One region of the Fictibacillus iocasae genome, then DNA from elsewhere that is predicted to be linked to it. Evidence: predicted binding sites of a transcription regulator. Region 1 holds the regulator's gene; each other region holds the start of a gene.
What was found. The regulator LexA, encoded in region 1, represses DNA repair genes until DNA is damaged. The targets are predictions, from matches to a motif close to CGAACATATGTTCG.

Region 2: addB (helicase-exonuclease AddAB subunit AddB) is a predicted target of LexA. The motif match lies at 1,209-1,222, and genes of this name have one in related genera.
Region 3: ACFQPF_RS05630 (Y-family DNA polymerase) is a predicted target of LexA. The motif match lies at 796-809, and genes of this name have one in related genera.

The regions. Positions count from the first base shown of each region.
Region 1 covers NZ_JBHTCP010000016.1:271,816-274,091, reverse strand. The annotation lists gene ACFQPF_RS11285 (YneB family resolvase-like protein) at 1-299, opposite strand, end outside; gene yneA (cell division suppressor protein YneA) at 218-487, opposite strand; gene lexA (transcriptional repressor LexA) at 643-1,257, shown strand; gene ACFQPF_RS11270 (STAS domain-containing protein) at 1,470-2,276, shown strand, end outside.
Region 2 covers NZ_JBHTCP010000014.1:42,352-44,627, reverse strand. The annotation lists gene addB (helicase-exonuclease AddAB subunit AddB) at 1-1,146, opposite strand, end outside; gene ACFQPF_RS08550 (GGDEF domain-containing protein) at 1,384-2,276, opposite strand, start outside.
Region 3 covers NZ_JBHTCP010000011.1:9,569-11,844, forward strand. The annotation lists gene ACFQPF_RS05625 (HAD-IIB family hydrolase) at 1-662, shown strand, start outside; gene ACFQPF_RS05630 (Y-family DNA polymerase) at 944-2,203, shown strand; gene ACFQPF_RS05635 (YolD-like family protein) at 2,221-2,276, shown strand, end outside.

The sequences.
Region 1 (2,276 bases):
CAATCGAATTCGCCTTCTCTGGCCATATCGAGCACTTCAAGCATGCCATCGCGATCTAAGCTGAATCCGCTCGCTGTTTCAGAAATAACCGCTGTCACGTTCAAGTTATGCTGCATGGCAAGTTCCCGCAGTTCTTCAATCTGCCTCTCTAACGAAGACTCTTGCTCCTCTTTATCTGTACTTACACGGGCGTAAAGCACCGCGTTCCGTTTATCACCTAGCTGCTCTTTACCGGAATGATCAGCTTCTGCCCAGGAACGAGCTTCGCTGTATGTAGATTGTTTTTCTTTTCTACCCATGAAATAAACTCCCTTGCTTCTAATGAGTGCTTATGCTGCAGCTTTTCAGAGATGCTCCAAAGAGATTCACCCTCTTGTACTGTCACTGTTTGGTAATGGTTTTCTTCTGCAGACAAGTCAGCTGCTGAAAACACCATAAGCCCTGCCACCATTATAAAGAATAAAATATGAAGTATGCCATTTTTCATTTTTAACCCTCCTGCCGAACGTTCGTTTGTATTTGTGATCTTAATTTATCACAGAACATTTGTTCGCGTCAACTTTTTTCTCGAACTTATGTTTGTATCCTTAGTTTTCCCATGCTATACTTTTTTTAAGAGATTTCAGTAAATGAGGTGGCGTCATGTCTAAATTATCCAGAAGACAGCTTGATATCCTGGATTTCATCAAGCTGGAAGTCAATCAAAAAGGCTATCCGCCTTCTGTTAGGGAAATTGGTGAAGCAGTGGGACTTGCATCTAGTTCTACAGTGCATGGCCACCTGGCACGATTGGAGAAGAAAGGGCTCATAAGAAGAGACCCAACAAAACCAAGAGCCATTGAGGTACTCGGTCTGGAAGATAACTTCGAGGCAAATAAAAGCATCCAGATCCCTGTCATCGGGAAGGTAACAGCTGGTCTTCCAATAAGCGCGGTGGAAAATGTGGAAGATTATTTCCCTCTCCCCGAACATATGGTAGGAGATGATCAAGTTTTCATGCTTAAAGTTGTTGGTGACAGTATGATCGAAGCTGGCATTCTCAATCATGATTTGGTCGTTGTTAAACAGCAGCAGACAGCGAACAACGGAGACATCATTGTTGCGATGACAGAAGACGATGAAGCTACAGTAAAGCGCTTTTTCAAGGAAAAGGATCATATTCGCCTTCAGCCTGAAAATTCATCGATGGCCCCTATCCTGCTTCCTTCTGTAAAAATTCTCGGGAAAGTTATCGGTGTTTATCGAACAATCCACTAAAAGAACCGCCATTTGGCGGTTTTTTTCTTTAAGAATGCATAACTTGTTGATGAGGCTGGCTTAACGTCTTGGCGACAGCCAGGTATTCTATACATGCTTCTTTTCTTTGGACGATTTTCGTCATTTAAGAAAAGAAGCATTTTTGTTTTAAATTTACGGTTAAGGGTATTTATTGAAGGTAATTTCAATAGAGAAAGAAAGGTTGGTAAGATGTGTCCAGTATATACACGCAATCCATGAAGCTTAAATCGGTACATAACTTTGAAGAAGCGGCACAGAACATTCTATATTTCATGAGCAAGCTGATCAATATTAACACTTTATTCGTGGCAAAAAACGATAAACAGGTGAATGAAATTCAGAAAGTGCTCAACCGTGAAGAGATTCTATTAACAGAAGGCACCATTCTCCCCTTTGAAGAAACCTTTTGTAAAATAAGTGTCGACCATGGCCATGAAATATTGACCATTGAAGATATAACGGAAAACCGCCTTACAAAGCACCTGGGTGTTACGACTAACTTAGGGGGAGGCAGCTTCATCGCCATACCCATCTATTACGAAAATGGCGAGAACTATGGAACGATATGCGGCCTTGATAAGAACAAGCTTCAATTTACCGATCAGCATATCGAACTGTTTCAAACGATGTCATCGTTATTAACATATGTTCTTGAACTGGATCGTGCGAATAAAGAGATAAAAGAGCTGTCTGTACCAATCGTTCCGTTAACCAAAGGTGTAGCCATATTACCTGTGATCGGAGAAATTAGTGAAACTCGCGCAGAAATCATTATCCAAACTACTTTGGAGAACTGTATTCAACGCTCACTTGATCATATGATTATTGACTTGTCCGGAATCAGCGATATTGATCAAAATGTGAGCGGGCACTTGCTGAATATCGTGAAGCTGTTAACATTAATCGGTGTGACACCGATCCTTACCGGCTTCAGACCTGACCTGGCAATAAAAACTCTCGACACGTCTATGGACTTTAAAAATATTATCATCGTTAAT
Region 2 (2,276 bases), on a different contig from region 1:
ATGGTGCAGCATCGACTTTTTCTGATCGACAAAGACAGGGATCTCATATTCTTCAAATACCGTTTCAATAACCGATTGATAAGAAGCAGAGTTCCGCACGGAGATGGAAATATCACGAAACCTGTACATTTCATCACGAACAAGCCGCAATATTTCTCGAGCTGCTCCTTCTGCCTCTGCCCGCAATGAAACAGCGGAATAAAGCTTTAAACCCTCTGTATCCATTGATTTAACTTCAGGGCGGGTATCAAAGTGGCGCTCTAAATGAAGCAAAGCAGGTGACTTAAATCTTTCAGGAGTGGCAAGAAGAACATTTTCTTCTATTTTGACACCATTTTCCTTCGCCATATTGACTAACTGGATAAACGTTGAAGATGTCATATGGAATAGATCCAGTTCATGAGGTGCAGCATGATGGCTCTCCACGTCACCAGTCAATGCAACCGTTACTTTTTTGGCGTATTTCATCAGCATCGCAAGCACTTCTTTTTCTTGCGGAGTAAAGGAGTGGAAGCCGTCAATATAAATCTCGCACTCTCGTATGTAGGGTGAATGAGGGATCTTTTCAACAAGTAGACGGAGATAATCTTCTGAGTCAACATAATTTGCCGCAAGAGCGTTTTCCAGTTCATTGTAAATAAGTCCAAGGTCAGAAAGCTTGTCTTGAAGTACATTCTTTGTGCTTTCTTTCCCTGCAAAATACTGAAGCGAAGAAGCATGACCATTCACTTCATCAGGAGTGATGCAATAACGTTTCAACTCTGTCATCATCAGTTCAAGCAACTCATAAAACCCTGTCTGATCAGAGGACTTCTTAAAGATCCTTAACTCTTCACGGCGATGTTCAATGATTTTGCGCAGCATCATATGAATACCTGTACTGGTAATATGCGTTCGAGTCATGCCGCCCATGTCGCCAAGAACCTTCCATGCCAGACGGGAGAAGCTGAAGACTTGTGCCCTTATCATTCCGTTCATACCAGGTGCAGAGGATAGCTTATACTCTGATTGAAACGTCATCTGATCAGGCACTAAATAGATAATCGGTTCCCCTGCTGGATCTTCTGTTAAGCGTTCAATGATTTCATTCATCATCCGCTCTGATTTGCCCGTTCCTGAACGTCCCAGCATAAATCGCAAACTCATTTATCTCACAATCCTTTCGCCCATTTCTTATCTCTACATTATCGCATACTCCTACTCTGAACAAAACATGCGTTCGAATGGAAAAAATGGAAAGTGACGAAATTAAAAGAGGCCGCATCAATAAGCAGATGCGACCTCTAGTAAACGTACAAATCATTTTGGAGAAGATGAAGGATTGCCTTGCAAAAACATAGCATTCGTTGATAGCTTTCACACTTTATCACAACGTATTTTTTTCTATCTTTTTATACTTTTTTTACTGTCATACATTCTTTTGTCCGCCAAATGAAGGTAGTCATCGATTCGTTCTCCTGCATCTGGCTTAAGTTCTATGGCCCCGTATGCAAGTGAAACGTATTTCTTCCAATTACTTAACCTTTTTTCAATCTTGACAGCTGTTTCATAGGCTTCCTGCTCGGTTGCTCCTGGAAGCAGGAAGACAAACTCGTCGCCGCCGAATCGGAAGCCGTAATCAAGAGACTGCTCTTGGGCCAGCCATGCAATATGGCACAGGAGCTCGTCCCCTTTATTATGGCCGAATTCATCGTTTACATATTTAAAATTATTCACATCGAGCATGAGGAGCGTCAGAGGCTGTTCCATGCACGCGGACTCATTAATCCGATCATCCAGGCAATCATAGAAATAGCGCCGGTTATATAAGTTAGTCAACGGATCACGAATGCTGATTTCTTTTAAATCCATGAATTGCTGTGAACAAAAGCCGCTTAAGAAACCGGTTAAAGAATGGTGGCTGATCTCGTTCCAACGCTCCAATACATGGAGCTGGACTTCCATCTCTTCATCCGACAGCACCTTCTTCACTTCCAGCAGGACGGCGTTTCGAATACTTTTGGTAAAGCACCCTAATGAACGGTATGGAATTTTCTGATGCTTCACAAACTGGATACCAGATTGAAAGGCACTTTCCTCTGATTTTTTTAAAAATCCTTTATATCGCCGCTCAGGCAGAAACACGCCTCGACAATTCGCATGAAGCATTTTTTGTACCGTATGTTCATACGGTGTGAGTGATGATGTGAGAAATAAATTAAAATATTTTGCCGTTTTTAGTTCGCCCAAATGATGATCGATCATGGTAGGGATGGCGTCCACATGTTTTGTATACA
Region 3 (2,276 bases), on a different contig from region 1:
TTCTTCTTCACTTTGAAAGTCTAGAGGAGAATGTCACTCTTGTCTATGTAACGGGCCGCCATTTGCAATCTGCAAAACAGCTGATTGACGAGGAAGGACTGCCGTTTCCGGAAGTTCTTATCACAGACGTCGGGTCGGCACTTCATGATTTTTCTGATTCTGAAATCGGAAACGAGTGGAAAGCGAAGATCGAGGAAGGATGGGAGCCTGAACGGGTGCGCGCCGCTGCCCGACAGATAGAAGGACTTCGTGAACAGGAGCTTCCTGTTTCGTGCCGTGTCTCGTTTTTCGCAGAAGATCATACGTGTGCGGAGGAGTTAGAAAAAGCTCTTCGTTCTTCCCGCATCCCTCATCAGTTTGTCTACAGCTCGGGACGAGATGTCGATATTCTTCCCTTACAAGCTGGTAAAGGAAAAGCCTTGTCTTATTTGATACAAAAGAAAAAATGGCAGGACGCGAATGTCTTGATCGCTGGTGATTCTGGGAATGACCTTGATATGCTGTTGCTGCCCTATCCTGCTGTCATTGTCGGCAACTGCCAGGAGGAGCTGAAAAATGTGAGCGGCGATTTGATCTACCGTGCGAAAGGTCATTGTGCCGCTGGCATACTGGAAGGATGGAAGCATTATTTCAGCCGAACAGATACCCGGCTTGCAAAATGAAAGAAGCGTTCTTTTCTCATCAGAAAAGAACGCTTCTTTTTCTTTTGTTAGCAGCAGAATCTTCTCGGTTTCGCCGTGATTTTTTCCTCATCAAGCAGAAGAAAAAAAGGTGAAAAATTTTTCCATTGTGATAAGAACATATATTCGGTTAAAATGGGTATACATAATAATAAGAACGAGCGTTCCCCTTTCGACTGGCAACTTTGATGGCTGAAAGGGGAACAGCCATCAAAAGTCTATTAAGGCGGCAGAAAAGTGTTCTTTAGAAAGGAAGTGGCAAGGTGCTTGATTATAGTAAGCTTCCGAAGCGGTCAATTCTTTGTTTAGATATGAAAAGTTTTTATGCAAGCTGTGCGGCGGTACGCCTCGGGCTGAACCCTCTTACCTGTCATCTGGCGGTGGTCGGGGATACAGAGCGGCAGGGGAGTGTGGTGCTTGCTGCCTCTCCGATGATGAAGAAGGACTTTGGCATCCGCACGGGAAACCGGCTGTTCGAGCTGCCGAAAGACCCGCGCATCGTCGTCGTGAACGCTCAAATGGCCTTCTTTTTGGAGCGTTCCATGGAGATTACGAAGCTGTTGAACCGGTTCGTGCCAAAAGAATCCATTCATACGTATAGTGTGGACGAGAGCTTCATCCAAGCAGATGGGACAGAAAGGCTTTGGGGGAGTCCGCATATGCTCGCCGAACGCATCCGCCGGGATATTTGGCAGGAGTTTGGACTGCCGTGTGCCATTGGCATCGGACCAAATATGCTCATGTCAAAGCTCTGTCTCGATCTTGAGGCAAAAGCAGAAGGAATTGCTGAATGGACGTATGATGATGTGCCGAATAAAATTTGGAGCATCTCGCCTCTGAGCAAAATGTGGGGAATTGGCTCTCGGGTAGAGAAAACGCTGAACCGGATGGGAATCATGAACGTCAAGGATTTGGCTCATTACCCGCTGGATCTGCTCGAAAAGAAGTTCGGCATTATGGGAAGCCAGCTTTATTATCATGCATGGGGTGCTGATCTTTCTGAAATCGGAGCGCCGATTCTGCAAGGGCAGATCAGCTATGGGAAAAGCCAGATTCTGATGCGTGATTATCATGATCCACAAGAAGTAAAGCATGTCATTTTAGAGATGTGTGAAGAGGTGGCACGGCGCGCCCGCCGCGCAGGCCGTGCCGGGCGTACGGTCAGCCTCGGAATCGGATACAGCCGCGATGAAGGCGGAGGCGGTTTTTACCGGTCAAAAACGATGGAGCAGCCGACGAACATTACGATGGATCTGTACGGCGTGTGCCTCGATCTGTTCCATGCTTTTTATCGGAATGAGACGGTTCGAAAAATATCTATCTCTTTATCAAACGTTTGCCAAGACAGCGAAACACAGCTTAATCTCTTCGAACTTGATCAGCCGAAAAAGAGGAAGCTTGGATATGTGATGGATGAGATCCGGCAAAAGCATGGCTATTCGTCGCTTCTGCGAGCTGTTTCATACACGAAAGCGGGAACAGCGCGCCATAGAAGCACGCTTCTTGGCGGCCATAAGGCATGAAGGGGGCTTAAAACAGGATGATCCGCGACAGAGGGAATATAAAATGGACATCCATGATGCTTCCTGAGCATGT